Regions from separate parts of the Algoriphagus aurantiacus genome, predicted to be linked through region 3. Evidence: riboswitches for the same ligand, from Rfam matches in the RefSeq annotation. Region 3 holds a riboswitch; each other region holds the start of a gene.

Region 1 (11,060 bases), on a different contig from region 3:
GAGCAACTAAACCTTGGAGACCATTTATTTACTTAGAGAACAAACTAAATTAAAATTTTGAAGTAGTGATTATTTTAAAAATATAGTATCGATTTATTATGTGTTTTAAATTATAATTTTTATTTACGGTGTAATATCGGTAATTTATTCTTTCACCTTAAATTTTAACCTATGGTAAAAAGTTTTCAAGGGGTTAGAATGGCAGAACCCAAAAAAGCCCCGATTCCGCAAATTCTCGTCAAGGAGTACATGAGTACTAACTTGATCACCTTTAAGCCAGATGATACCATTGATCAAGTGATGGAAATACTCACTAAGCGAAAAATTTCTGGAGCACCAGTGATTGACGCATCGGGTGCATTGATTGGTATTATTTCGGAGGTTGATTGCCTCAAAGAGATCATCAAAGGAAAATATACGAACACGCCAAAATTCCCGGCTAAAGTAAGTGAGCATATGTCCACAGATGTACTTACACTATCGCCTGATTTGTCAATATTCGATGCAGCGTCGCAATTTTTAGAACATAAAATCCGAAGATTTCCAGTGATGAAAGATGGGAGACTGTTAGGTCAGATCAGTCTGAGTGATGTGATTCGGGCTTTTCCTACCTTGAGGCAAACTACTTGGTAAAATATCAATAGCGAAAAAAGTGAATGCCTCCATAAAGGGAAACCTTGATGGAGGCATTTTTCTGAAAGGCAATTAACCACCGAGGACACCAAGGTTTTCACAGAGGAACGCAGTAGTGATAATTGTCAGGCTTAGAGCCTGCCTCGCCCAAAGGCAGGAAGCCGAACTTCATGAGACATTTTATTTTGATAAGTCAATCGCTCTTTCTACATCTAGTATAATATCTTCATAATGCTCCAGTCCCACAGAAAGTCTCACTAATCCATCTGAAATGCCTACTTGGGCTCTTTCATCAGAAGAAAGTTTGCTATGCGTGGTGGAAGCTGGATGAGTGATAATACTGCGGCTATCGCCAAGATTAGCTGTAATAGAGATCATTTGGAGCTGATCGATAAATTTCTGGGCTCGACTCACTCCGCCCTTCAAGTCCAAAGTAATTACTCCACCTCCTTGGCTCATTTGTTTTTTGGCAACTTCGTATTGTGGGTGCGATTTCAGGAAAGGGTATTTTACTGCAAGCAACTCTGAATTTCCTTCAAAATACTCTGCTACTTTAAGTGCATTACTACAGTGTCTATCCATTCTCACCCCCAGTGTTTCCATGCTTTTCGCCAGAATCCAAGCATTAAATGGGGATATAGATGGTCCAGTATGCCTAGCGAAAAAATGCACTTCTTTCATCAAATCAGCTTTACCTAAAATTAAACCACCTAGAACCCTTCCCTGTCCATCAATGTATTTTGTAGCACTGTGAGTCACGATATGAGCACCCCATTTTGCAGGTTGCTGAAGGTATGGCGAAGCGAAGCAATTATCCACTACTAATATTAGGTTATGTGCTGCCGCAAATTTACCCGCCCATTCCAGATCGATGATCTCCAAACCAGGATTGGATGGAGTTTCTATAAAAAGCATTTTGGTGTTGGGCTGTACTAGTTTTTCCCAATTCAAATAATCAGAAATGTCTCCGTACGTTGAGGTAATACCCCACTTGGGAAATACTCTGGTTAATAACTGATGCGTAGAGCCGAAAAGTGATCGGGCTGCAAGCACATGATCCCCTTGCTGCAGTAGAGCGGCAATACTTCCAAACATTGCAGCCATTCCTGATGCTGTCGCAAATCCATCTTCCGTTCCTTCAGCTGCACAGACCTTTTCGATCAAATCACTGGAGTTGGGATTGGCATAGCGGGAATAGATATTTCCTTCTATCTCATCTGCAAAAGTAGCTCTGGCCTCCTCAGCAGAATCAAAGGTAAAACTTGAGGTAAGATAGATCGGAGCAGAGTGCTCTCTTTGGCTGGACTTTGATGGTGAAATCCGCACAGAATTCGTTTCGAAGTGCTTACTCATGTATTGATCAGTTTAAATTTTAACAAGACTAATCAAGCAGATTTGAGAAAATCAAACCCAGAGGCGGTAAACGAACTAAAAGGGATTATTTGTGAAGTAAGCCAATCTATAGTTCCCGCGTCGGGTAGGATTTGGCACCGTTCTCCGTTTCGGGATGGTTGCCAGAGGGTCTTAGAGCCTATTCTCTCGCCTCTTCTTTATAAATCAGTTGCCTGAAGTGATGCAAAGAAAGAACGCGTTTAGTGGATTTCCAAATCTTATTTCATTTGGTTATAATTTATCTTTTAAAGGTCATACGGAATCTCGCATATATTTTAATCATTCCAGTGTGTGACGCTATAGTTATGCTCGATTTGATCAATCGTTAAATTGATTCATGGTACGCTCTATTCCAATAGTGCAAAAACTGAGGCTCATTTCTATCGCCTTGTCCATTATAGCGGGTAATTCAGCAAATTCATGCTGATTGAATTTCCCTAAAACAAAGTCAATTTGCCTTCCTTTTGGAAAGTCATCACCTATTCCCATTCGGAGTCTTGGGTAGTTTTGGCCGCCTGTGAGTTCCTCAATATTTTTCAGGCCATTGTGTCCAGCTGCACTTCCTTTAGGCTTCATGCGAAATTTTCCAAAAGGAATGGCAACATCGTCCACAATGACCAAGGTATTTTCTTTGGAAATCTGAAGCTCTTTCATCCAATAGTTCATCGCCTTTCCGCTTAGATTCATATAAGTGGTAGGTTTGATCAGGTGGATTGTTCTGCCTTTGTGTTTGAACTCTGTCTTGAAGGCAAGTCGGTCGCTTTTCCAGGAACATCCATTTGCATCAGCAAGTCTGTCCACTGTCAAAAATCCGATATTGTGTCTGGTGAGTTCGTATTCGGGTCCAATATTCCCGAGGCCTATGATTAGAAATTTCATATGTTTATAATTGATTTTTATGGCCAGATAGCCTGTCCCGAACTTGATTCGGGAGAATCTCGCAGGTCTTATAATCATCTCTCTGTGTGACGCTTGAGTTATGCCTGCCTGCCGGCAGGCAGGCTCGATTTCATCTTTCTGTAGCTATTTGGCTTGAAAATAAAAAATCCCGCCCAGTTGTGGGCAGGATTTTGAATGATTAAGAGACTGAATCTATTCCTCGTCTCCGCCTTTTTTGCCTCTAAGTGCTCTTGGGATACCAATAGTCACGATAGAAACGTTTGGATTTGTTAGGATTTCGAAGCCTTCAACTTTTACATCTTCAACTTTAAATGATTTACCCAAATCAAGGTTGGAAATATCAATAGGGATAACGTCAGGGAAGTCTTTTGCAAGACCTTTTACTTTCAGTACTCTAGTTTTTAATTCTAATTTACCACCTTTAGCAAGTCCTGGAGAACTTCCTTCAACTTTCACTGGAATTTCAAATTTGATAGGCTTGTCGTCTGCAAAAGCTACGAAGTCAGCGTGTAGAAGAGCCTCACTTACCGGGTGGAATTGTGCGTCCTTCAATACTGCTTTAATGATAGTTCCTTCGATGTTCAAGTCAACCATGTGAACCTCAGGAGTATAAATCAAGTCTCTGAAAAGGATGATTGGAGAGTAGAAGTGAATCTGCTCTTTGATACCAGGTCCGTAAACTACACAGGGAACATTACCTGATTCTCTCAATTCAGAAAGACTGGCACTGTCGAGATTTGCTCTTTTAAACCCTATAATCTCAAGATATTTCATATTGTATTTGTATTAAAATTGGTTCTTATATAAACAAAGAACTGATAGACGTATTTCCTGTCACGGCATGAATTGCCTTGGCGAACAGGTCAGCGACTGTCAATACTTTGATTTTGGATGATTGTTGTTTTGGAAAGATGGTGTCAGTGATCACCAATTCATCTAAAACTGAGTTTTCGATGTTTTCATAAGCTTTGCCAGAAAGTACGCCATGTGTTGCAATAGCTCTTACTGAAGTCGCTCCTTTCTCCATGACGATTTGCGCAGCTTTGCAGAGCGTGCCTGCTGTATCCACCAAATCATCCACAAGAATAACATCCTTACCCTCTACATCCCCGATTACTTGCATAGAAGCGATCTCGTTGGCTCTTTTTCTGTGCTTATCACAGACTACCATTTCTACTTCAAAATGCTTGGCGTAAGCCCTGGCTCTTGCTACTCCTCCCACATCCGGAGATGCAAAAATCATATCTGGAAGCCGTAGCGAATTCAAATAGGGCACAAAAATAGCTGATCCATTCAAATGATCCAAGGGTATATCGAAAAAACCTTGAATTTGTCCGGCATGAAGGTCGCAGGTCATGATTCGATCTGCTCCAGCAGAGGTGATCATATTAGCGATGGCCTTAGCTGCTATGGATACTCTTGGCCTATCTTTCCTATCTTGCCTAGCATATCCGAAATAGGGAATAACGGCGCAAACTTTATATGCGCTGGCTCTTTTTGCAGCATCTATCATCAGACAAAGCTCCAAAAGATTGTCACTTGGCGGTGTAGTGCTTTGTACCAAAAAGACTGTACAGCCTCTAATGGATTCGTCAAAGCTTGGTGATAATTCGCCATCACTGAATTTGGATAGCGTAAGATCTCCTAGCTTTTTGCCATAGTTTTTGGCGATTTTCTCTGCAAGTGATTGGCTGTTAGTGCCTGAAAATATTTTAACCTCGGACATGGTTAGTTGTTTTTTTCGGGAAAGGTTAGGAATGGATTTAAGATCAAAAGTAGTAATTTTTGAATGGATGGCTAGGGTGTTATAAGTTGATTCAGAAGATAAATTTGACTTCTGATGCTTTTAAACTCATTCTAACAGCAGCTAAGTGTGAAAAAGATGGCCTATTGATGAAAGCAATTGTTGTTAGTTAATCTTTTCACTCTGTTTCAGTGAATTGAGTTTGGATTACTTAGGACGATTTCATTGGTTACAGCTATGAATAGCTTATTGTTCATATTTTCCAGTCCTGTAAAATATGAACAAAAGAACCTTTTGATTACTGGTGACCTCTTTTTTCGTGCTAATTTAGAAAGCGAATAAACCAACCCATATGCTTATGAGATTAAAAATTACACTAGTTATTCTGCTTATATCCTTGTCATTAGGAGTATTTGCCCAGCGTATTCCGACGCCAAAAGCTCATTTTGGCTTTGATATAGGAGACGATTACAAACTTGCCAATTTCACAGAAACTGAAGCTTACTTCAAGAAAGTAGCTGATGCAAGTGACCGGGTAAAAATGGTTGAAATTGGCAAAACCGAATACGGAAGATCTCAGCCAATGATGATTGTGAGTTCCCCTGTTAATTTGGCGAAGCTGGACCAGTATAAAGAAATTTCGCAGAAACTTGCTCATGCTGAAATCACGCGCGAAGAGGCAGAGAAGCTTTCTGTAGAAGGCAAACCTGTGGTGTGGATAGATGGAGGTTTGCATGCCAATGAGGTCGTTGGCCCTCATCAGCTAATTGAGACGCTTTACCAATTAGCCTCAAGAGATGATGCGGAGACGCTGAAAATTCTGGATAACGTAATTATTTTATTAGTGCACGCGAATCCTGACGGGATGGAAATCATGTCGGAATGGTACATGAGGAAAGATGATCCTGAGGCCCGTGATCAGAATATTCCTATTCTCTATCAAAAATATGTAGGGCATGATAACAACCGTGATTTCTACATGAATAACATGAGCGAAGCGGCAAATATGTCTCTTCAGCAATACGTAGAGTGGATACCTCAGATTATTTACAATCACCACCAGACTGGCCCGGCAGGAACTGTAGTTGCCGGCCCTCCCTATCGGGACCCGTTTAATCATGTATTTGATCCGTTGATTATTACAAGCTTGGATGCAGTTGGAGCTGCCATGATCAATAGAATGCATCAGGAAGATAGACCAGGCTACACCAGATTAGACGGTTCTGTGTTTTCTACTTGGTGGAATGGTGGCCTGAGAACCACCCCTTATTATCATAATATCATAGGGATTCTTACTGAGATTATCGGCAATCCCACGCCTACTAAAGTCCCTCTGGTGCCTGAGCGTCTAATTCCAAATAATGGAACTCCCTATCCTGTGACACCTCAGGATTGGCACTTCAGACAATCCATTGACTATTCTGTTTCATTGAATTACGCCATCCTCAATCACGCTGTGCGACATGGTGATGAGTTGCTGTTAAATATTTATTTGATGGGCAGAAAGTCGATAGACAAGGGCAGTGAGGATAATTGGACGATGTATCCTAAATATGCGCAAGCCGTGGAAGATATTTTTAAAGAATCTCAGAAAAGTCAAGAAGATGATGACTCTTCCAGGTCAAGATTTCCTGCGCAGTTCTACGATTCTGTATATACAGATCCTGCCAACAGAGATCCTAGAGGATATATTCTTTCCGCAGATCAGCCTGATTTCTCTACGGCAGTGAAGTTCATGAATGCGTTGATCAAGTCAGGGATTTTGGTGGAAAAAGCTACAGATGACTTTACTGTAAACGGTAAGACTTATCCAGCTAATTCTTTTATCGTGAAAACAGCACAAGCCTTCCGTCCACATGTGATAGATATGTTTGAGCCGCAAGACCATCCAAATGATTTTCTTTATCCGGGAGGTCCTCCGATCCGTCCGTATGATGCAGCAGGTTGGACATTGGCTTTGCAAATGGGAGTGGAAGTTGATCGCCTATATGAAGGCTTTGAAGGTCCATTTGAGCGGATTCCATACGGAGAAATTCAATCTCCTCCGGCAAAGAATCTTGCAAACGGGTCAGGTTACTTGCTTGATGTGAGAAACAATAACAGTTTTATGGCGGTGAATGATTTGCTGAAAGCAAAAGTTAAAGTTTATAGAACTGCATCTTTAGTGAAAGGGTTGCCAGTTGGTTCTTTCTACGTAAGTGGAGGGAAAAAAGAATTGGAAGTAGCGGCCAAAGAGTATGGAGTATATCCAGTGCCTTCATCTATGCCAAAAGGAGCCACCCAAATACAGCCTGCAAGAATTGGGCTGTATGATTATTATGGAGGATCTATGCCTTCCGGTTGGGTTCGCTGGATGATGGAGCAATTTCATTTTGAATACCAATTGGTGTTTCCCAAAGAAATTGATGCCGGAAATCTGAATGATAACTACGATGTGCTGGTGTTTATCAGTTCTGGAATCCCAGGAGTTGGTTCGCGTGGTTATTCTAGATCGCAACCTAAGCCTGAAGAGATCGATGAAAAATACCATCATATGTTGGGGAGTTTTTCTGTGGATGAATCTGTTCCTCAGCTAAAGAAATTCATTGAAAATGGAGGAGAAATCATTTCAGTTGGGTCGGCTACAGAACTTGCTTACCACTTTGGGTTACCTGTGGAAGATGCGTTAGTAGAGATCGATGCAAATGGGAATGCAAAATCACTTCCAGGTGAGAAATATTACGTTCCAGGCTCTGTGCTGGAAATGCATGTGGATAATTCAGTGCCTATTAATTACGGTATGGGTGAAGAAGCCTATATCATGTTCAACAGAAGCCCAGTATTCAAATTGTCACCTTCTGCAGGAAACAAGGGTGTCAAGCCAATTGCATGGTTTGGAGATGAAGAGCCGTTGAGAAGTGGATGGGCATTTGGACAGTCTTACCTGAAAAATGGCGTAACTGCCTTCGAAGCTCAAATCGGTAAAGGGAAATTCTATGCTTTTGGCCCGGAGATTACTTTCAGAGCACAATCATATGGGACATTCAAAATGCTGTTTAATGGACTTTACAAATAAATAGTTAGATCTTTATTAAGTTAAAACCGCCCTCAGAAGGGCGGTTTTTCCATGGAATTTTTTAACTGCAGGGAACACGGAGTTATTATCAGTGAGTAAAATTAAATCCCGATGTACTTTAGTGTTTCCGTTCGTGTGACACGAACGGCGTCTAAGATGATTTTCTTCTCTAGAAGCTGGACTTGGTTTGTTTCCTGGTTTCGGGGGAATAAATCAGGAAACTTTTTTATCTTAAACGTATGCATTTTTCGAATCTTTTCATTTAATAAATCATGGAAAACATTAACTCAACTTTTATCTCAGGAATATATAATTGGTGCGATCGATGGTGTGAGCGCTGTGCTTTTACTGCGAGATGTAGAGTTTTTGAGAGGGAGAAAGAAAGAGATTTGAAAGAACCGGAAGACTTTTGGAATGCATTATCTGAGAATTTCAAGGAGACGTTGGATATGCTTCATTTGATTGCTGAGGAGCATGGTATTGACTTGGCACAAATCGCAAAGGATAGTGAGGCTGATACTTCGTTAGAAGAAAAGGATAAAAGGCTGGATGAGCATCCCTTGAGTATAATTACTAGTCAGTATTTGTTTGAGGGAAAAGATTGGATTGAGTCGTCCAAATTAAAAGAATATTGTGAAGAATTAACCCAGCAAGTAGATTTGGGAATGAGGCAAGTATCTGAGGTGAATAATCAAGTTGCTAAAATTGAAGAGGCTCTTGAAGTGATTCAATGGTATTTGTTTTTCATCCATGTGAAATCAAAAAGAGTGCTTAACGACCTTTCAGATGACTTTTGGGAAGAGTATCCTGAAGAGGAGAAAAGTTATAACGGGTCTGCGAAGATCGCGATGATATCAATTGAACGAAGTATGCAGGCTTGGAAAATACTGCTTGACGCAATGGGAGCCGAGCAGGATTCGATTTTGAATTTATTGGTTCTTTTGGATAAATCCAGAAAACTCCTGGCTGCTTTGGTTCCAAACTATGCTCAATTTATTCGACCAGGATTTGATGAATGATTCAGCAAATAAGTTGAGCTTCGTAACCATTGATCAGAAATCCGTTTGATAGTATCGTAAACTAAACTGATTTATGGAAGCCTATTTACATTATGCCCATGCTGAGCTTGCACTTTGGCAGTATAAAATGAAAAAAAAGCCCAGTCTTGGAGGACGGCTTACCCACGGTGTTCAGAATAAAATCAATAGCTGGATTCCAGATAAGGTTCATAAGGCGATCACCATGGCAATAGAAAACATGGTCAAAGCAGTTATCACTGGTTCGAGCTGGATTGTTCCAAAGCCGCATGAAAGTTTATCATTTAAGCAACGGGAGTTCAAAGTAAGAAGTAGGATTAATTGGTATCGTAATACAGCTTCTGTCGAAGGGGCAATAACTGGGGCTGGAGGTATTCTTATGGGATTTGCGGATTTCCCTGCTTTTCTGACGATCAAGATGAAAATGCTTTTTGATATCGCAGCGCTCTATGGTTTTGATACCAAGAATTTTCATGAGCGACTGTTTCTCTTGTATGTTTTTCAACTTAGTTTTTCCAGTCAGCAAAGAAGGAATGAATTGATTGGGCTTGTGGAAAACTGGGAGCAGCATAGGGAGACCTTACCTAATGATCTTAAGGAATTTGATTGGAAGACTTTTCAGCTCGATTATAGAGATTATATAGATCTTGCGAAACTTGCTCAGCTTATCCCAATTGTAGGTGCCGGTGTGGGGGCGATTGCAAATTATCGTCTTACAGAGCATCTAGGGAAATATGCAATGAACGCTTATAGATTACGTGTGTTAGTATGAAGTGATGTTCAATCAATAGTGGAGTACTTCATACATTGAACTAAACCATAGTCTATGGATTCTCAAAAACACCTATTTAGTCTTGACTCGGCTGTTCATTACCTCAATTGCGGCTCGAAATCCCCGCTGTTAAAGTCTGCGGAAGAAGCAGCCCTAGCAGCGCTCGTACGAGCGAGAAATCCTTTTCATATAGGACAGGAAGATTTTTTTTCATTACCCAAAGAAGTTAAAGCACGATTTGCTGAGTTGGTAAATTGTGATCCGCTGCAAGTAGCATTGATACCGTCAACGTCTTATGGCTTTGCTACTGCTTTAGGTAATATTTCATGTGATCCTGGACAGCATGCGATCGTGTTGGAAGATGAGTTTCCAAGTGGGTATTTTTCACTAAAATCTTGGTGTGATAAGAATCACGCCTTACTTAAAGTGATAGGATCGGATAAAGGCGCGCCAACACCCGGAGAAAGCTGGAATAATAACTTATTAGATAGTATTACTTCAGAAACTGCGGTGGTGCTGATGTCTTCCATACACTGGATGAATGGATTGAAATTCGACCTGGAGAGTATAGGGCAGAAATGTAAAACCGTGGGAGCGCTTTTTATTGTGGATGGGACTCAATCCACAGGTGCTGCTGAGATGGATGTAAAGCGATATAAAATTGATGCCTTGATCTGTGCAAGTTACAAATGTCTTTTTGGTCCATACGGAATGGGAATTTCCTATTTCGGTCATGCTTTTGACGGCGGGAAGCCATTGGAGGAATCTTGGATGAACCGTACCAATTCGCAGGATTTTGGAAATTTGACCAAATACGACCATGAGTACACAGAGGATTCCGGACGCTACAATGTAGGGGAGATGAGTAATTTTATTCTTTTGCCTATGCTGAATGAAGCGCTGAAACAGATTAATGAATGGACTGTTTTGGAAATAGCCAGCTATTGCGAAAAACTAACCATACCACTATATGAGTATTTAAAAAGTCGTGACGTAGTGATTGAAGAGGAGCAGTATACTTCACCTCATCTTTTTACGCTAAAACTTCCAGAGGATATTGATGATGAACTTTTGATGAACAATCTTCAGGCAAACAAGATTTTTGTTTCCACCCGTGGAGGGAATTTGCGGGTGTCAGTGAACGTGTTTAATACAGCCGAGGATATTGAGAAGCTGATTCAGGTATTAGAGGCAAGCAGGTCTTAAGAAGAAGTAAAATATGGTCATAAAAAAAACCGCTGATGTCAGCGGTTTTTTAATTTTCAGTTGGCTTACCAGGGCTCGAACCTGGACTCTTCTGAACCAAAATCAGACGTGTTGCCAGTTACACCATAAGCCAGTTTTACTTAAGATCCCCGTGGGTATCTCTTAAAGTGTCACAAATGTAGAGTCTTGCTTCTTTTTTTCCAAACTAGCTCTTAAACATTTTTGAGTTTTTCAGCTAATTGCCTTTGAATCAGCTGAAAATAATGCTTCTTTAAGTTGAGGATTCATGCTGCTATGTTAATTCAGAATCATTTTTCTATT
Region 2 (11,060 bases), on a different contig from region 3:
CATATCCTCACTTCTCTTCACCCAGATTTTCCTCAACGATTCAAAATGCAGGAAGATAGTCCTGTCATGATTTTTGCCCAAGGCAATACCAATTTGAATTTTGATCGCACTGTAGGGATAGTGGGAACTCGAAGTGCAACCACCTATGGTAAATCAGCTACCCGGAAGATCATAGATGATCTGGCAACATATCAACCCGCTATTATTTCAGGACTTGCCTATGGCATAGACATCGAAGCACACCGGGCAGCACTGGCTGCCGGTCTACCTACTATTGCTGTGATGGGATCTCCTATCGGCCGTATTTATCCAGCTATTCATAGAAAAACTGCCGAGGCAATTTTGGAAACAGGTGCTTTGATCAGTGAATATGCACCGGGCAGTCCCATGGTTCCAGGGAATTTTCCAGCAAGAAATAGAATAATAGCAAGCCTTTCAGATGCCATTATTGTGGTAGAAGCAGCTGAAAAAGGAGGAGCCTTAATTACTGCCGAGATTGCTTACAGCTATGATAAGGATGTCTTTGCTGTTCCTGGAAACCTACAATCACAGTACAGTGAAGGCTGTAATTTGCTGATCAAAAAAATGAAAGCAAATATTTACACTGGCCCAAATGATGTAGCTGAAGCACTTTTTTGGAGCAAACCTGGAGAAATAAAAACGCAGAAACCAAAAATTGACTTGGCAAATCGGAATGAGGAAGAACAAATGATTTTGAAGTTTTTGCAGGAAAAGGGAGAGATGGAAATTGACTCCCTAAGTCTAACTACAGAAATCCCGCTTGGACTTCTTTCTTCTAAACTTCTAACATTGGAATTTGAGGGAATCGTCAAGTCACTTCCGGGAAAAAAATATAAGCTCCTAGTTTAGCTATTAAACCCTTTTCATGTGTTTATAATTTGTTTTTATAGGTCACCCCGATTGGTCGGGGCAGGCTATGGAATCTCGTATGCATTATAATCATCCCAGTGTGTGACTTTTTAGTCATGCTCGATTTCACGGGTTAAACACAAAGTTGGCCAACTTCAAAGTTTCTGCGAATTCCGTTTTATTCAGGTTAAGTTCGAAGCCTCTTTCCTCTAAGGTCTCAATCATCACTTCTGTTGCCATATTGCCGACTAACTCATCATCTGCCATTGGGCAACCGCCATATCCTTTCAGCGCTCCATCGAATCTTCTGCAGCCAGCTTTTTCCCCAGCTATTACCTTAGCCGCAATATCTTCTGGCCTGCTATGAAGATGAGCCCCAAATTCAATATATGGAAAAGAAGATATTTGAAGGCTTAACAAGCTTGTAATCAATTCTGTGTCAGCTATTCCGACTGTATCTGATAAAGATATTATCTTCACTCCCAGCTGATCCAGCTTCTCAACAAACTCTGCAATTAGTTCTGGGGAATAGGGATCTCCATAAGGATTTCCAAAACCCATACTTAGGTAAGTAACCAAGGTTTTACCCTTTACTTCACATAGATTCTGAATCTCCTCTACAGTAGTTAAGGCTTGGTTGATGTTAGCATTTGTATTTCTCTTCTGAAAAGTCTCCGAGACTGAAAGTGGAAAACCTAAATAATCAATTTCCGGGAAGTCCATCGCATCTTCTGCACCTCGTACATTGGCAACTATCGCCAAAAGCTTGCTCTTAGAATTGTGAAGATCCAATAAACTCAATACCTCTGCGGTATCACGCATCTGGGGTATCGCCTTGGGGCTCACAAAGCTCCCAAAATCAATGGTATCAAAACCAACTTCGAGTAATTGATTGATATACGCAGCTTTGATAGCGGTATCAATAAACTGTGGGACACCCTGCATCGCATCCCTTGGACATTCTATCAATTTAATCATGGCCCAAGTTACCAAAGATCATCAACTCCCCCACTGATGTTAGGAAGGAAGTAAATTCTCTGTCTATAAGCCATGGATATTTTCGATAGAAAAAGCATTAGCTATCATTGTCAAAATGCACAGATAATGGAAAAATTGGGTAATAATTATCATAAACTGGGGAAAATGACAAATCGTAGCGATTGAACTAGTATTGATAAAAATGACGAATAGAACGATTGAAAGCACTTTTTAGAGTCCATTATCGATCTAATGAAAGCTTGGAAACAGTATTGCAACTGTATCGATAGATTTAACCATCAACACCTTTAAGTGTTAAAACCAAACCAATCGAGAAAATGAAAACTAAAGCAACCTTAATTATCGGAGCAGCCGTAGTCGCAATGTATTCTTGTGATACTAAAAACTACACCGAAGCAGATCGTTTACAGGCCACCGAGAACCTTGAAAATTACGTAGATAGTGTAGAAACTGCTGTCAAGGTTATGCCCGTTCATAACTGGTCATTAATAGATGAACGTTATGACAGCTTAGATTCCAGAGCTGAGAAAGTCTATAATGACCTTGAAGCAGAGGATGATAATCTTGAAATGATTGAAGAACGCTACGAAATCGTAGTGAAAAATGCTAAAGCAGAAGCTGAAAACTTTGAGAGAACAGCCAACATGCACTTGGAAAATGTGGAGACTTGGTGGGATAAAGCATCTGAAAACATGGAATCAGGAGCTAAAAACACCACTGAGGAAATAGAAGAAACTACTCAAGAAAGCCTGGATTGGCTAGAGCAAAATTTTGATAAATTAGGAGATGAAACCAAAAAGAAATATGAAGAAATTACGCTAAACCTCCGTAAAGACTAAAAACTACCAATCAACCAAAGTAAGAAGGCCGCAATTGCGGCCTTCTTTTTATTCTTTTAGTCAGTTAGTTTAAATAAAACCGGAAGTCTAGTGTTGCACATTTCCGCCTTACCATTCACCGTATATGGAGCCCACATGTGTGGATAATTTTTCACAGCTCGTAATGCCTCTTTACCCAAAGAAGGGTGAATCTCCTCAGGATTAGCTATTTCAGGGTTTATAATTTCACCTACTTCAGTTAATTCAAAAGCAATTATCACTTTTCCTTCTTGATTAGCAGCTCTAGCATCCAACGGATAACGAAGTGTTTTTGCCAAATAACTATTCCACCCTGAAATACCGTCTTTGGGTAATCCCTCACTAACAATAGGTTTTGAAATTATCTCTCCTAAATCTGAGTAATAATTCTCTGAAATCACATCGTCCTCGACACACTTAATTTCTGACTTCAGTTGACCATTTTTATAATAGGTCTTTACAAGTTCTTCAGAAGTAGTTAAATCCCTCTTGCAGTTACTTTGAAGTTTTCCATCCTCATAAAAACGAAGCAAAAGTTCATTTTTCTCAGTACCATTTCCATCCTTGATCAGTGTGTATTGAGAGATTTTCACCTTACCGTCTTTCGTGTAAGTTTGGGATTTCATGCTAACAGAATCTTCATGAATTATTTTGAGGAATACATACTCATATTCCATTGTATCATACACTTGGAAATGATGCTTATTCAAAAACTCCAAACGTTGGGCATTCAGCGAGTTAAAACAAGTTGCGACCAACACAAAAGAAAGTAAAACTAGTTTCATAGAAGCAAAATTTTGCCTCAAATCTAGAATATTTCTTTGGCAATTTTATAGGTAGTATCTGCTTTACTCATCGTGTAGAAATGCACTGAAGGCACATTCGATTTCACCAATTCCTTACACTGTTGAATAGACCACTCTATCCCCACTTGTTTGACGTCAGCATTGGTTTTACACTTTTCCAATTCGTCCATAAGAGGATCTGGTAGATCTAAAAAGAAAGTCCTGGGAAGCATAGTGATTTGTCCCAATGTCGTGATCGGCTTGATACCCGGAATGATGGGAACTGTGATTCCAGCCGCGCGTACCTGATCCACAAATTCAAAGTATTTCTGATTGTCAAAAAACATCTGAGTCACGATGTACTCAGCTCCTTTGTCAATTTTTTCTTTCAGATATTTCAGATCAAACCTCATAGAAGGTGCTTCAAAATGCTTCTCCGGATAACCCGCTACTCCTACACAAAAATCAGTTTGGAATCCTATTTCGGTTTCCTCATGAAGATACCTTCCTTGATTCATTTTTAATATCTGCTCCACCAATTCACTTGCATACCCGTGTCCTTCAGTCTCACGAACAAATTTCCCTTCAGACTTAGGTGCATCTCCTCTTAGAGCAAGCACATTTTCTACTCCAATGAAGTTTAGATCGATTAGCGCATTTTCTGTCTCTTCTTTGGTAAATCCACCACAAAGCAAATGCGGAACAGCATCAATGTGGAAACGATTCATAATCGCCGCACAGATACCTACAGTTCCAGGTCTCTTCTTAGTACTGATTTTTTCAAGCAGTCCATTTGGATGCTTTTTGTAAATGAATTCCTCTCTGTGATAGGTCACATCTACAAATGGGGGCTTGAAATCCATCAGAGGAGCGATTCCTTCCAGTAATTCTTTCAGACTTTGGCCTTTCAGCGGAGGTAATATTTCAAAGGAAAACAGCGTGTTTTTGGTATTCGCTAAGTGTTCGGTTATTTTCATCTATTAATAATTGCTTTTTTAAGGTCAGATAGCCTGTCCCGAACTAGTTTCGGGAGAATCTCGCAAGGTAGATAATCATGCCGTTGGGTGGCATCTTTTTCATGCTCGATTTCATTCAGTAGGTTCTACTAGGGTTAAATTAGGTTGATAAGCTAGGTTTGGTGAGAGCAAACGCTCCGCATCCTTGAGAGATATTCCTTTTCGCTCCGCATAACTCGCCACTTGGTCCTCTCCTATTTTTCCTAGACCAAAATACTTACTCTCAGGATGACCGAAGAAATATCCGGAGACTGAGGAAGTGGGATACATCGCAAAGCTGGATGTCAATTCGATTCCAATTTCCTTCTCCATATCTAGCAGTTGGGAAATTGTAATCTTTTCCGAATGTTCTGGGCAAGCCGGATATCCTGGAGCCGGTCTGATACCGGGATATTCTTCTCTGATCAAAGAATCATTTTCAAGATTTTCATCCTGAGAATAGCCCCAATATTCCTTTCTCACCTGCTCATGGATGTATTCAGCAGCAGCCTCTGCCAGCCTGTCAGCGATGGATTTGAACATGATGTCATTGTAATCATCTCCATCTTTCTGAAATTCAGCAAGTTTTGCTTCCATGCCGATACCTGAAGTCACCGCAAAGCATCCCAAGTAATCTGTCTGTGTAGGATGTAAATAATCAGCTAATGAACGGTTCGGTACGCCTTTACCTTTTTTGCCTTGCTGACGCAAAAAATGAAAAGACGCTTTCTGATTACCTGCAACATCAAATACAGCTGCATCATCATCGGTTCTTTGTACTGGATAAAGGCCAAACACGGCATTCGCAGAAAGCCACCTCTCAGCAATCGCTTTATCTAGCATTTCATTCGCTTCATCGTAAACTTTCTTTGCTTCAGCTCCAACTACAGGATCGGAAAATATCTTTGGGAATTTCCCACTTAACATCCAAGTGCTGAAGAATGGAGTCCAATCAATGTAATTGCGGACTACATTCAAATCCAAATCCTTAAGGACTGTTCTTCCAAGTTTTTTAGGAACAACTGGCACATAGGATTCCCAGTTTATCTCTACTGGATTGGCTTTAGCTTCAGTATATGACACTAGTTGCTTTAAGGATTGTTTAGCTTCATGCTCTACACGGAGTTGCCTATATATTTCTTTATACTTTAACCGATAAGCTTCTTTGGTTTCTTCAGAAATAGCTTCTCCAGCGATAGGAACAGACTTACTTGCATCCATCACATGGATAACTGTACCGCTATACACTGGGTCAATCTTCACAGCTGTATGGATTCTGGAAGTAGTAGCACCTCCGATAAGCAATGGAATCTTGATTCCCTGACGCTCCATCTCAGAAGCCACATTCACCATTTCATCTAATGACGGGGTGATCAAGCCGCTAAGCCCGATGATATCCACCTTATTCTTCACGGCTTCGTCTATTATCTTCTGGGCATCTACCATTACTCCCAAATCAATGATTTGGTAGCTATTACATGCCAAAACCACACCCACGATATTCTTTCCAATATCATGCACATCGCCTTTTACAGTTGCCAAAAGAATCTTTTTCAAGGAAGACGCTTCCTGTCCTTCTTCAGGTAAAGGCATAAATGGTTCCAAATAGGCTACAGCCTTTTTCATCACCCGGGCAGATTTCACCACCTGAGGAAGGAACATTTTTCCCTCACCAAAAAGGTCTCCGACCACATTCATTCCATCCATCAATGGACCTTCTATTACCTTGAGCGGATTTTTAAGTTCTATTCTTGCTTCCTCTGTATCTTCTACAATGAAATCCAAAATCCCCTTCACTAAGGCATGTTCCATTCGCTTAGAGACAGGGTCAGAACGCCAAGCTTCATTTACTACTTCCTTCTTATCGGCCGATTTTACAGTTTCTGCAAAATCAAGCATACGCTCGGTAGCATCTTCTCTTCTATCAAAAAGAACATCCTCTACTCGGTCTAGCAAATCCTTTGGAATATCATCATAGATTTCTAGCATGGTTGGATTCACAATCCCCATGTCCATCCCACTTTTGATCGCATGATATAAGAATGCCGCATGCATAGCTTCCCTCACCGGATTATTACCTCGGAAAGAAAAACTAACATTACTTACTCCTCCACTAACTTTGGCACCAGGAAGATTTGCTTTAATCCATTTGGTGGCGTTAAAGAAGTCCAACGCATTTTTCCTATGCTCATCCATCCCGGTTGCTACAGGAAAGATATTTGGATCAAAAATGATATCCTGAGGATTAAACTTCACTTGATCCACAAGCACCCTATAGCTTCTCTCACAAATTTCTATACGTCTCTCGTACGTATCAGCCTGTCCGTCTTCATCAAAAGCCATAACTACTACAGCAGCACCAAATTTCTTTACGGTCTTGGCTTGCTGGATGAATTCTTCCTCTCCATTTTTCAAAGAGATCGAATTCACTATTCCTTTTCCTTGCACGCACTTCAGCCCTGCTACAATGATCTTCCATTTGGAACTATCAATCATAATCGGGATTCGGGAAATTTCCGGCTCTGAAGCAATCAGATTCAGGAATTTGACCATTGCAAATTCACCATCAAGCATTCCTTCGTCCATGCAGACATCCAGCACCTGAGCACCACCTCTTACTTGATCCAAAGCTACTTCTAGTGCTTCATCGTAATTCCCGTTCAATATCAATCGGGCAAACTTCTTCGAACCAGTGATATTGGTTCGCTCGCCTACATTGACAAAATTGATTTCAGGGGTAAAAACCAAAGGCTCTAAGCCTGATAGTTTCATGTAATTATTTCTTACCATCTTCTCAGTCCAACGTTTCTTCTAATTCTTCTTCTTGTAATTTTCTAGGCTGAAAATTGGCAGCCATATGTGCTAAAGCTGAAATATGCTCGGGCGTAGTGCCACAGCATCCTCCCAGGATATTTAGCATACCTTCTTTCAAAAAGTCTCTAACCTGATCGGCCATTTCATTGGCTCCTTGATCGTATTGGCCAAATTCATTTGGTAAGCCTGCATTGGGATAGGCACTCACATAGAATGGTGCTTTTTGCGCAAGCACTTTCAAATAAGGTCGTAATTCTTTGGCTCCCAAAGCACAATTCAATCCAACTGAAAGCAATGGTACATGAGATATTGAAATCAAAAATGCTTCTGTGGTCTGTCCTGAAAGTGTGCGTCCTGAAGCATCTGTGATTGTCCCAGAAATCATTATTGGAATTCCTCCATCTTTGGGATCTAAGGGAATATTTCTTTCCTCATATACATCTTGAATAGCGTATAATGCTGCTTTAGCATTCAGTGTATCAAAAATTGTTTCCACCAATATTATATCAACTCCACCATCTAGCAAGCCTCGAACTTGCTCAGCATAAGCTTCTGCCAGCTGATCAAAAGTAACCGCACGGTACCCTGGATCATTTACGTCAGGAGAAAGTGAGGTAGTTCTATTTGTTGGGCCAATAGCTCCAGCTACAAAGCGGGGTTTCTCCGGATTTTTGGTTGTGAATTCGTCTGCTACTTCCCTTGCCAGCTTCGCAGATTCGAAATTTATAGTATAAGCCAAATGAGAAAGCTCATAATCTGCTTGAGCTATGGTAGTTGCAGAGAAGGTGTTGGTTTCTATAATATCTGCTCCTGCCTTGAAGTATTCAGCATGAATATCCTTGATGATCTGAGGTTTACTCAAAGACAACAAGTCATTGTTTCCCTTTAAAGATTTAGGATGTGAGGCTAGTTCGGGTGTACGAAAATCCTCCTCAGTCAATGTATATCGTTGAATCATGGTCCCCATGGCTCCATCGAGTATCAAAATTCGCTGAGAAAGTTGTTGAAGTAGGGATTCTGTTCTGTTTTGCATACTAATTTTTTGTTTATCAAAAAGCTTGTCGAGCAAAACACGGAGAGAAGTACAAAGTACTAGTCCGCTCATCTGTTCCCGATGAATCGGGATGGGAGTTAGCACCTTGGCTACAGGTTGCTAAGACGTCATTGGGCCCTTCCCTCAGTCTTTCTCGATAAGCTGCCCAAAGTTAATATCATTTTGATAATAAAACAGGAGTTTTGCTTAAAAGGACACACTAAAAGTAGATTCGGATTAACCAAAGGAAAAAATCATGGCCTAACTCCTATTCCAAAACTCAGATAAGACCCTGACATATAATTTGCCATACTTAAATCGCCAAGTTTGTAGTTTGCCAAGGGAATTTCATACCCGGCAGCTGCTGTAAATACAAGTTTAAAAAGTTTTCGTTTTGTCATTGGGACACCATAGTCTACAAAGACCTCTGGCTTTAGCATTAGCCCGTTATTCTTCAAATATCCGTCAAACTCTCTTTGCTCAAATAGCTCCGGAAAATCGGGTTTCTGTTCTTTCAAAAGGGAGTACCGGATATTGCCAAAGCCAAGACCTGCTAATGCACCTAATCCAAAATTCCTATATTCAATCAAATTGTACCCCATATTTCCATAGACTCTTAAGCTATTTAAGGAGTGTTCTTTTTCAGCGTTTGCATTTTCACTAAGTGCAAGGTTATAGAGCTCTGCGCCATAAAGGAACCGCTCCGTATTTCCTAATATCCTCAAGCCCCAGTTGGACGGAGAACCATTCAATGGATTAAGACCAGCCTCTTCTAGCTTTTCATTGAATTGCTTAGCCGAGGTAAAGTGAATACTGCTAATCAATGAAATCCCAATGCTAGCATCTTTGTAAAAAAAGTTTCGATCTGGCAGTGAAATCCCAGCCCCTACTCTTACAAAAGCTCCATTTTGGGTATTATCAAATGAAATTCCATTCATATTCCATTTTCCTTCCAAAGGGCTGAATGCATACCCCACTTTGGTGATAAGTTGCAATGCCTCTGGTCTGCCGGGCAGATCAAAATCATAGCTCAACTGAAAGCCGATCTCAGTAAGGAAATTGCCATAATTGAATGTTCCCTGTTGAATATCCTTTTTTCTCAGTACAAACCCCTGCTCTGGATTAGCTAAAAAAGCACCCAAATCTTCACTACGCTCGGATGGTAACATTTGAAAGTTGAGAAAGCCAACCCCTAAAGACATGTAATGGATCAGCTGAAATCGAGATTCTTCTGTAAATGCGTAGCCAATGTTTAATAAGGCCCTTGAAGTCCTGTATTTTATCCTAAAATCATCCAACTCACTCACTCCACCTCTATTGTGCAATAAATCCATCCCAAGAACAAAATCATTTATTCTAGCTTGATAGCCCAATCCAATAGTCTGATATCTATTTCTTAGTCCCGACAATCCCCTTTGCGCAAGCAAATCATCAAATTGATTGAGTTTTCCTCCTGAAGTGCCCAATACCGCATAGAAGGTTGTTCGTTTGGTTATTAATTGTTGCCCGTCTGCTTTGGCAACAACAAAAAAGATAAACAACAGGACTATGTATCTATTAAAAAGGGGCATTGAATGGTCGATTTGGAATAAGCGGGGGAAAACCTACAGCTCTCAGGCAAAAGTAATGCTAAACCACTATCAACTGATATCTTTCGAATTAAGATATTCAGCTAATTTCCCATATAAATCTTCCGAAGTAAATGGTTTTTCTATAAAACCGTTAATTCCAAATCCCCCCATCTCTTCCTTAATCTCATGATAAGAAGAAGCAGATAGAATTAATATGGGTATTTGACTTTTGCTAGAATTCTTATTTTCACGAATTAATTTGGCTACAGAAAAACCATCAAGTAGAGGCATCTGAATATCCAAGAGTACAATATCAAATTCACCTTGATCAAACTCTTCAAGCGCCTCTTGACCGTCTGATGCAATAACTAAGTTGCCAACATGCCATTTTTTAAGGAATTTCTTAATCAAAATCTGATTCACCATATTGTCTTCTGCCACCAAAATCGATGCCTCCTCTATGGGTTTTTCCTTGTATTCTAATTGCTGAGTATGATCAAAATTATTTCTCTCCACACTAATAAATTTCATTTTAAACTCAAAGATAGTTCCTTTGTTCAGAGTTGTCCAGAAGTTAATTTTCGAACCATAAAGTTCAACTAATCTTCTTACAATAGCTAATCCAAATCAAGCACCTTTTAATTTTTAAGGCATCAAATCCTTAATAAATCACATTCCTTGTAGCACCTTGACAGATCAAAAGAAGTAATACAAGTTTTCCCGTAAACCTTTTTCCATAAATATTCGTGAACTCCGACAACAAAATATATTTTAAAACTAACAACACATCACTATGATAGTAACTACCACGAACACACTTGATGGCTACAGCGTGGATCAATACTTAGGAATTGTTTCTGGAGAGACCATTATTGGAGCCAATGTCTTCAAAGATTTTTTCGCAAGTATCACCGATATTGTCGGCGGTCGTTCATCTGCTTATGAGCGTGTTTTACGAGAAGCAAAAGCTACTGCAATGGCGGAAATGGAAATGCAAGCTAGAGCATTTGGAGCGAATGCTATAATCGGAATTGATCTGGATTATGAAACTATCCGTGACGGAATGCTGATGGTCACAGCAAGTGGTACTGCGGTGAAAGTGCTAAAACACTAAAATCTAGTCCTGAATTTTCAGG
Region 3 (11,060 bases):
AAAACAGCAATCATAGGCGCGGCGGGATATACTGGAGGCGAATTACTTCGTCTGCTGGTTCATCATCCTGCCTGCGAACTGATCTATGTACATAGCAATAGTCAGAAAGGCAAAAAAGTTAGTGACGTTCATCCTGATCTGATCGGAGACTGTGATTTGATTTTCACAGACGAAGTACTAACGGAAGGAATTGATGCTGTTTTTCTTGGTTTACCCCATGGTCAGACCAAGGGGTTTTTGGAGCAACATTCCTTTTCTTCCGAGACAGTTTTGATTGATTTGTCAACTGACTTCCGGGATGAGTCCAACGGATTTATCTATGGACTTCCTGAAGTTAATTCGGAGAAAATCAAGACTGCCAAAAAGATTGCGAATCCTGGATGTTTTGCAACTGGGATCCAATTGGCCCTGCTTCCTGCTATCGCGAAAGGCTGGGTGAAAGACACAATCCAGATTTCTGGGGTCACGGGAAGCACTGGAGCAGGAAAGAAACTTGCTGAGACTTCACACTTCAGTTATCGATCTTCAAATATATCTGTTTATAAGCTATTTACACATCAGCATTTAAAGGAGATTAATCAGACTTTTAAACAACTGAATTCTGAATTTTCTTCGGAAATACTCTTCGTTCCCTATCGTGGCAATTTCCCGAGAGGTATCTGGATTACAGCTTATTTTCCTTTTGAAGGAACCCAAGAAGAAGCGGTAAATGCATACCAAGAGTTTTACAAAAATGCTGCCTTTACACACGTTTCAGAACAGGATATCGACATGAAGCAGGCGGTGAACACGAATAAAGCGATTGTTCATGTGCAAAAAGAAGCCGGGCAATTGGTGATTTATTCTGCCATTGACAACCTATTAAAAGGTGCCTCAGGGCAGGCAGTTCAGAATTACAATTTAGCGTTTGGACTTGAGGAGAGGATGGGCTTGAATTTGAAAAGTATAGCATTCTGAGATATTAGAAGCTAGGCACAAGATTCAAGGTTTGATGAATGCTACTTCGATATTCAGTATTCATCATTTCTCATTCATCATTCTCCAACTTAGAAATGATTTACGAAGTCCAAAAAGACTCCGTAAATCTCATTTCGTAATTCGTAAATCCTTATGAAATTATTTGATGTATATCCCCTAATTCCAGTTACCATCGCAAAGGCTGAAGGCTGTAAACTCTGGGACGAGCATGGACAAGAATATATAGACTTATACGGTGGACACGCTGTAATTTCCATTGGTCACACACATCCTCAGTATGTAAAGCGAATCAAAGATCAGCTCGATCAGATCGCATTCTACTCTAATTCAGTTCAGATCCCTATACAAAAAGAATATGCAGAGAAACTAGGCAAGCTATCAGGCTATCCTGAGTACGAGCTGTTTCTGTGTAATTCGGGAGCTGAAGCCAATGAGAATGCAATCAAACTAGCTTCCTTTGCTACAGGAAAGTCTGGGTTCATTGCTTTTTCAGGCAGTTTTCATGGAAGAACATCCGGTGCAGTAGCTTTAACAGACAATCCAAAAATCGTTGCTCCATGCAATGCGCGTGAGGATTTCCATATTCTTCCATGGGCAGATTTAGATGCAGTGGAAGAGACGCTGAAGTCCAATGAAATAGCCGGAATTATCATTGAAGGCATCCAGGGGGTGAATGGTATTCAGGTTCCAAGTGCAGAATTCCTTCAGGGCTTAGCTTCTCTTTCTAAGGAATATAAAGCGAAATTGATTTTGGATGAAGTTCAGTCTGGTTTTGGCAGAACTGGAAAATTCTTTGCGCATCAGTTAGTCGATGGTCTAAAGCCGGATATTATCAGCATGGCAAAAGGCATGGGAAATGGATTTCCAATTGGTGGAATCCTGATCTCTCCAGAATTTAAAGCAACCTATGGTTTGCTGGGAACTACATTCGGTGGAAATCACTTGGCTTGCGCAGCTGGTTTGGCAGTGGTTGAAATCATTGAAAAAGAAAACCTTCTGGCAAATGCCACAAAACTTGGTGAACAGCTTTTGGAAGAATTGAAAGGCATCTCAGGAATCACCGCTATTCGCGGTATAGGTTTGATGATAGGAATTGATTTGGATCGGGATGCTGGACCCGTTCGCTCAGAATTAGTCAAAGGATACCACATGTTTACCGGAAGCGCAGCAGGTAAGAATACGATAAGAGTCTTGCCTCCTTTAAATATCGAGTGGAATCAGTTAAATTCGTTTTTAACCGCATTAAAAGAAATCTTAAGTCAATCCCCTTCCAATTAACAAATGGCAAACATTATTCAGCCACTACAGCACTTTACAAAATTTGAATCATTCGATTTAGGCAACCAGTTGATCGAACAAGCGCTTTTATATAAAGCAAATCCGGCTCTTGACAAGGCGAAAGGCGCGGGTAAGCGCTTAGGATGTGTTTTCTTAAATCCTTCTCTTAGGACACGTGTTTCTACTCAGCTAGCAGCTATGAACCTGGGGATGGATCCAATTGTGTTGAATATGGACAAGGAAGGCTGGGCTCTAGAGATGCAAGATGGCGCAGTCATGAATCGTGGTACCGTAGAGCACATTAAAGATGCCGCTGCTGTACTTGGATCCTACTTTGATATTCTTGCAATTCGTGCTTTCCCTTCTTTGACTAATAAAGAGGAAGACATCAGTGATTTTGCCTTTTCTCAATTTGTTAAATATTCTGGAGTTCCTATCGTGAGTCTGGAATCTGCCACCCGTCACCCGCTACAAAGCCTAGCTGATCAAATAACGATAAGAGAGAATTGGACAGGAAAAAAGAAGCCCAAGGTTGTATTGACTTGGGGGCCCCATATTAAAGCTATCCCTCATGCAGTAGCTAATTCCTTTGCGGAGTGGACGCTGGGAATGGATTACGATCTCACAATTACCCATCCTAAAGGTTATGAATTGGATGAAGAATATACTAAAGGAGCAACTATAGAATATACTCAAAGTAAAGCACTAGAAAATGCTGATTTTGTGTATGTTAAAAATTGGTCTTCGTTTAATGATTATGGCAAAATCATTTCTACTGATGACTCTTGGATGCTCACAGAAAAGCATTTTGAACATGCCGAAAATGCTAAAGTAATGCATTGCCTTCCTGTCAGAAGAAATCTAGAGTTATCTGATGAGATCTTGGATGGTGAGCGTTCCTTAGTGCAGCAGCAAGCCAAAAATAGAATTTACGCCGCTCAAGCAGCCATTAGCTACCTGCTAGGAAATACATAAAGTTTACGCCCAATGAAAATAAGTATAATTAAAATCGGTGGTAATGTCATCGACTTTCCTGAAAAGCTTGAGGAATTTTTAGCCCTTTTCGCCAAATTCCCTGGACACAAAATACTTGTTCATGGTGGTGGAGTTATGGCTTCCCGATTTGGAGAATCGCTTGGTGTGATGCCCGAGATGGTAGACGGAAGAAGAATCACAGATCAAGAGACTCTTGATGTGGTAACAATGGTCTATGCTGGTTTGATCAATAAGAACATAGTAGCTAAACTTCAAGCGCTGAAAGTAAATGCGATAGGCATGTGTGGTGCTGATGGCAATATTATTAGATCTATTAAGCGTCCTGTGAAAGGAATTGATTATGGATTTGTAGGTGATATTCAAGAAGTTAATACTAAGTTAATTGATCATTTACTTTCAGGTGAATTGCTTCCTGTTGTAAATGCAATTACACATAATGCGAAAGGACAATTGCTAAACACGAATGCAGATAGCATTGCTTCGGCACTAGCTACCAGCCTAGCCAAAGAACATCAGGTCAATCTCTATTTCTGTTTCAATAAGAGCGGGGTTTTGATTGATGAAAAGAATGAAAATTCCATTATTCCTCTCATCAATGAGGATATTTACGAAGAGCTTCGCAAAGAAAATGTAATTCACTCCGGAATGATCCCAAAATTGGACAATGCGTTCGAAGCATTGGAAAAGGGTGTAAACCATGTTTGGATCGGAAAGGCAGAAAACCTTCATCTGGCAGCAAAAGGTAAACTCTCGGGAACAACCATCGAGAGAAGCCGATATGACCTCTACTAACTCAACAATTTGAAAATATCGATGGATTTATATGATGATGCAGTACAACTTCTTACTCAGTTAATAGAAATCCCGTCTTATTCTAAGGAAGAAAACTATACTGCAGATATACTAGAAGAGTTTTTCACTGCAAGAGAAATAGAAGTCCACAAATCAGGAAATAACATCTGGGCATTCGCTGCTACTTTTGATAAAAATAAGCCTACAATCTGGCTGAATTCCCATCATGACACGGTCAAACCTAATGCTGGCAATACTAAAGATCCTTTTCTTGCAATCACGGAAGAGGGAAAATTATTTGGTTTGGGAAGCAATGATGCCGGAGGACCGCTAGTAAGTCTAATTGCAGCCTTTACTCATTTTTATGGTCAGTACCTCCCTTTTAACCTGATCATGATAGCCTCAGCAGAAGAGGAGATTTCAGGTAAGAATGGAATCGCATCCGTCATAGACCAGCTTCCAGCATGTGATTTGGCTATCGTGGGAGAACCTACTTTGATGGACTTGGCAGTTGCCGAAAAAGGTCTGATGGTGATTGATGCAAAAGTACATGGCAAAGCAGGGCATGCTGCACGAGAAGAAGGCGTAAATGCTATTTATCTAGCTTTAGATGATCTACAAAAAATCAAAGATTTTGAGTTCAAAAAAACTTCCCAATTCTTAGGTAAAACTAAAGTTTCGGCAACAGTTATCCATTCGGGACAGCAGCATAATGTGGTTCCAGATCTTTGCGAGTTTGTGTTGGATGTCCGGGTTACCGATGCATATTCATTGGAAGAAGCACTTGAAGAATTGAAAAGCTCTCTCAATGCTGAATTAATTCCCCGTTCATTGAGACTGCAATCATCACATGTACCAGCAGACCATTTAATTCTGAAAGTCGGCGAGCTACTTGGACTCAAAACTTACGGAAGTCCTACACTTTCAGATCAAGCTTTGATCCCCTACCCATCTATAAAAATTGGCCCTGGAGACTCAGCTAGGTCACATTCTGCAGATGAATTTATTTACTTGAACGAAATTCAGAAAGGCATAGTAGGCTATATCAAGATTCTTGAAACCTACGCTGATATGCTCACTCAAACTAATTAGAAATGAAACTTTGGCAAAAAGAAACAGGCAGCAAAAAGGAAGTGGAAACCTTTACTATAGGCCGAGATCCTGAATTTGATATACTTTTGGCACCTTTTGATGTGCTTGGTTCTATGGCTCATGCGCAGATGCTATCTACGATTGGTCTTTTGACAATTGAGGAAAATGAAATTCTTCAGCGTGGACTAAAAGATATCTATTCTGAAATCCAGGAAGGAAAATTTGAGATTGCTGATGGAGTGGAAGATGTCCATTCCCAGGTTGAGTTTTTGTTGACCGAACGGTTTGGCGATGTAGGTAAGAAGCTTCATAGCGGTAGAAGCAGAAACGATCAAGTTTTGGTTGACTTGAAACTATACTATCGAGCTGCTATCCGTGAATTGGTGGAAGAAAGTTCAGCACTTTTCGAACTATTAATAGAACTGGCTGATAAACATAAAGGTGATTTGATGCCAGGTTATACGCATACACAACTCGCCATGCCTTCATCATTCGGGCTTTGGTTTAGTTCTTTTGCAGAAGGCATAAGTGAAGATATGGGCATGCTAAAGGCAGCGTTCGACTTAGCCAACAAAAACCCGCTGGGTTCTGCTGCTGGATATGGCTCTAGTTTTCCTTTAAACAGGACATTGACTACCAGTCTTCTTGGTTTTGCTGATCTTCATCACAATGTGCTAAATGCGCAAAACAGTCGAGGAAAAACTGAGCGTACATTATCATTTGCCTTGGCAGGCATGGCGGGTACACTAAATCGTCTGGCGTCCGATGTGTGTATTTTTATGAATCAACACTTTGCATTTATTAAGTTTCCAGATGATTTGACTACAGGAAGCAGTATCATGCCGCATAAAAAGAATCCTGATGTATTTGAATTGATCAGAGCAAAAACCAATCAAATTCAAGCGGTACCAAATGCTGTCTCAATGATTTTGACAAACACCACTACGGGTTATCATAGAGATTTGCAATTACTTAAGGAGGAGATTTTTCCCGCTTTAGAAAGCCTAAAATCTTGTCTTAGTATGAGTGCTTTTATGCTCAAATCTATCATGGTGAAAGAAAACATTTTGACAGACCCTTTTTACAAGCATCTATTTTCAGTTGAGGTCGTTAATGACTTGGTGTTAAAAGGGACTCCATTTAGGGATGCATACAAGCAGGTTGGGATGGATATAGAATCAGACAATTTTGCGCCGGATCAAAGTAAACTAAACCATTCACACGAAGGAAGTATTGGAAACCTGAACCTTATGGAAATTAATCTTAAAATGAAGAATGCAATCCAACAATTTAATTTTAACGACGTAGACCAATCCTTCAAAGATCTTTTAAAATTACACATTTAGCATGTTTTACATGAGTAGCTATAAAAATCCCATGCGATAATCTATTTTTACACCAAAATAGAAGAAAATTTTCATCTTCATTAAAACCCTATCTTTATAATGAATACCCTTTTTGGAAGCAATCTCAAATATGATGTGAAAGCCAGTCTTGTGGTTTTCTTAGTGGCATTACCACTTTGTTTGGGAATTGCAATTGCAAGTGGTGCACCTCCAATGTCGGGCCTAATTGCGGGAATTGTTGGAGGAATAATCGTTGGGGCCCTATCTGGATCACATGTAAGTGTTAGTGGTCCGGCAGCGGGATTGACAGTAATTGTACTCGATTCTATTAGCAGTATGGGGACTTTTCCCCTTTTTCTAGCTACCCTTGTTGTAGCTGGTTTGATCCAGTTGGCTTTGGGGATTTCTAAAGCTGGTGTAATTGGATATTACTTTCCACATGCTGTCATTAAGGGAATGCTTACTGCAATCGGCTTGATTCTAATCTTAAAGCAAATCCCACATGCCCTGGGCTACGATGTTGACTTGATGGGTGATCAGGCATTTATGCAGACTGATGATCATAATACATTTTCTGAAATTTGGTATGCAATCAAATATCATAGCATAGGTGCGATACCAATTGTGGTGATTGCAATGGGTATTTTGATACTTTTTGAAAGGCCAAAAATTAAAAATCATAAGATTCTAGGAGTCGTTCCTGGCGCTTTATGGGCTGTTTTATCTGGGATATTAATCAATTTTCTTTATGGAATTTGGAAGCCTGAATGGCAGCTTACAGGAGATCACTTAGTAAGTATTCCAGTTTTGGATAATTTTGGACAATTAGGTGATTTGCTGACTTTTCCAGATTTCTCCATGATTGGCGAAAGTACTTTTTGGATTGTAGCGGCTACCATTGCGATCATCGGAAGCCTTGAGACTCTATTGAGTATTGACGCGGCAGACAAACTCGACCCAATGAAAAGGACTACTCCGCCAAGTAAAGAATTAGTGGCTCAAGGCATAGGCAATTCTATCTCTGGGCTAATTGGAGGACTCCCCGTGACTGCTGTGATCGTGAGAAGTTCAGCCAACGTTGCTTCAGGCGCTAAAACCAAAATGTCTGCCATCCTTCATGGAATATTATTGATGATTTTAGTATTGAGTATTCCCAATATTTTAAATATGATTCCGCTCAGTTGTCTTGCTGCAGTATTGTTTTTAGTGGGATACAAACTTGCTAAGCCAAGCATTTTCATAAATATTTACAAAAATGGATGGGATCAATTTATTCCTTTTATTGTCACTGTAGTTGCCATCCTATTCACTGATCTTTTGGTGGGTATAGGTATTGGAATGGTATTCGGATTATTCTTTGTTGTAAAAACTAATTTCGTTCGCGCAGTAACGTTGACTGAATTGAACGGAAACTACCTTTTAAAACTTCAAAAAGATGTCTCTTTTTTAAATAAGGCGATATTAATGAAAAATCTATCTAAAATTCCATCAGATAGTAAAGTGATAATTAATGCTCAAAGAGCACAATTTATTGATCACGACATTCAGGAAGTATTAAATGACTTTATAGCTTCCTGTTCAGACAGAAATATTACAATTAAAGTAGATGGATATCAGCATCAAACCCACGAAAACATATGAAACCTTACGAGAAATTGTTAATACAGAATAAAGCTTGGTCATCCGATCAAAAACTGACCGATGGGAAATTTTTTGAAAGATTAGCCAAGCAGCAGTCCCCTAAATTTCTTTGGATAGGTTGTTCTGACAGTAGAGTTCCTGCAAATCAGATTACAGGGACGGACCCGGGAGAAATTTTTGTACATAGAAACATAGCAAATATGGTAGTTCATACTGATCTCAATTTGCTTAGTGTTTTAGAATATGCTGTAGCAGTACTTAAAGTAGAGCATGTCATCGTATGTGGTCATTATGGCTGTGGCGGAATAGAAGCTGCACTAAGTAACAAGAGCTTTGGTATCATCAACAAATGGCTTCTCAATATCAAAGAGGTATATAAGCAATACCAAAAAGAGATTGATTCAATCGAAAATCATGATGAGAAAGTAAATGCTCTGGTAGAATTCAATGTAATCGAACAATGCCAAGATCTAATAAAAACATCGATCATTCAAAAAGCATGGAGAGATAGATCGGCGCCCAAAATTCATGGATGGGCTTATGGGCTAAATGATGGATTGATCAAAGAATTGGTAAATATTGATCCTGATTTTAACAATATCAATCCTATTTTCAGGTTCGATCAGGAAGAATTAGATAAATAATTCAAGTTTTTCAGGTCAGCGAGTGAAAATATATTTTGATTTTCAACTCGCTGACCCTTTATTTGCATCATCCTTTCACTTTTAAGTGCTCGGATTTATAAAGAAGAGGCGAGAGACAGGCTCATAGACCCTCTGGCAACCTGGAAAGTCCAAGGTGCCAATTCCTGCCAAAAGAGATATTCTCCTTTGGAACTATAAGTTCATATTAAAATGCACTCAGGACACACCTTACAAACTTCTATTTCAATACTATCGTTAGTAAAGCATCATGCTTTATTCCCGTGCTGATTCTATTTCTGCCTATTTCGAATAATTCGTTATAGGCTTTTTAATGTTCACTATTTTTCAAACCATAAATCCAAAAAAATCATGTCAAAAACCCTTCACTTCGACACACTGCAAGTTCATGCTGGCCAAGAACCAGATCCAGCCACTAACTCTCGCGCAGTTCCTATCTATCAAACTACTTCCTACGTATTCAATTCTGCAGAGCATGGAGCAAATCTTTTTGGCTTAAAGGAATTCGGGAATATATACACCCGAATCATGAATCCCACCACGGATGTATTTGAGAAAAGAATAGCAGCACTGGAAGGCGGTGTGGCAGCTGTTGCTACCAGCTCAGGCCAAGCAGCTCAATTTCTAGCATTGAACAACATCATGGAAGTGGGAGATAATTTCGTGTCTAGTCCATTTCTATACGGAGGAACTTTCAATCAATTTAAAGTTTCATTTAAAAGAATAGGCATCGAAGCTAGATTTGCCAAAGGAAAAGGTCCTGAAGATTTCGAAGCACTCATCGATGAGAAAACTAAGGCAATCTATCTTGAGACAATAGGAAACCCTGAATTCAATGTTCCTGATTTCGAAGCTATTGCAGCTGTAGCCAAGAAGCATGATATCCCATTGATAGTAGATAATACCTTTGGAGCCGCTGGATATTTATGCCAGCCTATCGCCCATGGAGCAAATATTGTCACTTCCTCAGCTACCAAATGGATTGGTGGACATGGTAATTCCATTGGAGGTATAATAGTAGATGGAGGTAACTTCAACTGGGGCAATGGTAAATTCAAACAGTTCTCAGAGCCTTCAGAGGGATATCATGGCTTGAATTTCTGGGAGGTATTCGGAGAAAATAATCCACTAGGACTGCCCAATATTGCCTTTGCAATACGCGCGCGAGTAGAAGGACTTCGTGATTTTGGACCTGCTATCAGCCCATTCAATTCTTTTCTCTTATTACAAGGAATAGAAACACTTTCACTAAGAGTGCAAAAAACAGTGGAAAACACATTAGCCTTAGCACAGTGGCTAGAAGCTCATCCTTCGGTACAGAAAGTAAATTACCCAGGATTGGAATCATCTCCATACCATGAGTTGGCTAAAAAATACTTGAGAAATGGATTTGGAGGAGTTTTGAGCTTTGAACTGAAAGGAGATAAAGAACAAGCTTCAACTTTGATCAATAACCTGGAGTTGATTTCTCACTTAGCCAATGTAGGCGATGCTAAAACACTAATCATCCAACCAGCAGCTACTACCCACCAGCAGCTTTCAGATGCTGAACAACTTGCGGCCGGTGTCACTCCTACTCAACTGAGAATTTCATGTGGTATCGAACACATCGAAGATATCAAGTCAGATTTGCAACAAGCATTCGATAAAATCTAATTCTATAAATGAACCTTAAAAGTCAATACGCTACGATTACTATGTCCCAGGAAACATTTCATTCTAGTACACCTTTGCATCTGGAATCTGGAGAAATTCTTTCTGAAATTGATATTGCCTATACCACCTATGGGCAACTCAATTCGGATAAATCCAATGTGGTCTGGGTTATTCATGCGCTTACCGGCGATTCTAATGCATCAGAATGGTGGAATGGTCTGATAGGCGAAGATAAATTCTTCGATCCTGCTAATCATTTCATCATCTGTGCAAATCTGCTGGGATCATGTTATGGTTCTACGCAGCCGTTTAGTGAAAATCCTAGTACCGGAAAGCCATATTATTACGATTTTCCTCAGATGACCAGCAGGGATATGGCCGTAGGACTAGAGCGATTGAGGGTTCATTTACAACTAGACAGTATCCATAGCTTGATCGGTGGTTCTCTGGGAGGGCAAGTTGGACTGGAATGGGCGTACCTGCTGGGCACTAAGCTTAAAAATGCAATTATTTTAGCCTCCACAGCTAAAAGCACTCCTTGGGTTATTGGCTTCAATGAAACTCAAAGAATGGCTATAGAGTCTGATTGCACTTGGGGTGAATGCCATGAATTGGCAGG

Evidence for each region. Region 3 has a riboswitch for S-adenosylmethionine ahead of SYJ56_RS08320 (O-acetylhomoserine aminocarboxypropyltransferase/cysteine synthase family protein). Riboswitches for the same ligand answer to the same signal wherever they lie in the genome.
Region 1: another riboswitch for S-adenosylmethionine. It lies ahead of SYJ56_RS04320 (trans-sulfuration enzyme family protein); the one in region 3 lies ahead of SYJ56_RS08320 (O-acetylhomoserine aminocarboxypropyltransferase/cysteine synthase family protein).
Region 2: another riboswitch for S-adenosylmethionine. It lies ahead of SYJ56_RS17765 (homocysteine S-methyltransferase family protein); the one in region 3 lies ahead of SYJ56_RS08320 (O-acetylhomoserine aminocarboxypropyltransferase/cysteine synthase family protein).

The regions. Positions count from the first base shown of each region.
Region 1 is NZ_JAXRUT010000003.1:165,111-176,170, forward strand. Features, by position in the region: gene SYJ56_RS04310 (FG-GAP repeat domain-containing protein) at 1-53, shown strand, start outside; gene SYJ56_RS04315 (CBS domain-containing protein) at 172-633, shown strand; gene SYJ56_RS04320 (trans-sulfuration enzyme family protein) at 814-1,986, opposite strand; SAM riboswitch class I at 2,090-2,192, opposite strand; gene pth (aminoacyl-tRNA hydrolase) at 2,344-2,904, opposite strand; gene SYJ56_RS04330 (50S ribosomal protein L25/general stress protein Ctc) at 3,118-3,699, opposite strand; gene SYJ56_RS04335 (ribose-phosphate pyrophosphokinase) at 3,725-4,651, opposite strand; gene SYJ56_RS04340 (M14 family metallopeptidase) at 5,028-7,724, shown strand; gene SYJ56_RS04345 (hypothetical protein) at 7,997-8,743, shown strand; gene SYJ56_RS04350 (EcsC family protein) at 8,817-9,533, shown strand; gene SYJ56_RS04355 (aminotransferase class V-fold PLP-dependent enzyme) at 9,588-10,739, shown strand; tRNA gene SYJ56_RS04360 (tRNA-Gln) at 10,800-10,872, opposite strand.
Region 2 is NZ_JAXRUT010000019.1:74,979-86,038, reverse strand. Features, by position in the region: gene dprA (DNA-processing protein DprA) at 1-870, shown strand, start outside; gene SYJ56_RS17790 (hydroxymethylglutaryl-CoA lyase) at 997-1,848, opposite strand; gene SYJ56_RS17785 (hypothetical protein) at 2,187-2,708, shown strand; gene SYJ56_RS17780 (energy transducer TonB) at 2,765-3,511, opposite strand; gene metF (methylenetetrahydrofolate reductase [NAD(P)H]) at 3,535-4,488, opposite strand; gene metH (methionine synthase) at 4,600-7,296, opposite strand; gene SYJ56_RS17765 (homocysteine S-methyltransferase family protein) at 7,301-8,353, opposite strand; SAM riboswitch class I at 8,419-8,517, opposite strand; gene SYJ56_RS17760 (hypothetical protein) at 8,608-9,924, opposite strand; gene SYJ56_RS17755 (response regulator) at 9,994-10,455, opposite strand; gene SYJ56_RS17750 (YbjQ family protein) at 10,718-11,038, shown strand; gene SYJ56_RS17745 ((2Fe-2S) ferredoxin domain-containing protein) at 11,056-11,060, opposite strand, start outside.
Region 3 is NZ_JAXRUT010000006.1:118,162-129,221, reverse strand. Features, by position in the region: gene argC (N-acetyl-gamma-glutamyl-phosphate reductase) at 1-957, shown strand, start outside; gene SYJ56_RS08355 (aspartate aminotransferase family protein) at 1,111-2,256, shown strand; gene SYJ56_RS08350 (Rossmann-fold NAD(P)-binding domain-containing protein) at 2,260-3,231, shown strand; gene argB (acetylglutamate kinase) at 3,244-4,044, shown strand; gene SYJ56_RS08340 (M20 family metallo-hydrolase) at 4,066-5,136, shown strand; gene argH (argininosuccinate lyase) at 5,139-6,482, shown strand; gene SYJ56_RS08330 (SulP family inorganic anion transporter) at 6,582-8,123, shown strand; gene SYJ56_RS08325 (carbonic anhydrase) at 8,120-8,767, shown strand; SAM riboswitch class I at 8,860-8,968, shown strand; gene SYJ56_RS08320 (O-acetylhomoserine aminocarboxypropyltransferase/cysteine synthase family protein) at 9,137-10,441, shown strand; gene SYJ56_RS08315 (homoserine O-acetyltransferase family protein) at 10,450-11,060, shown strand, end outside.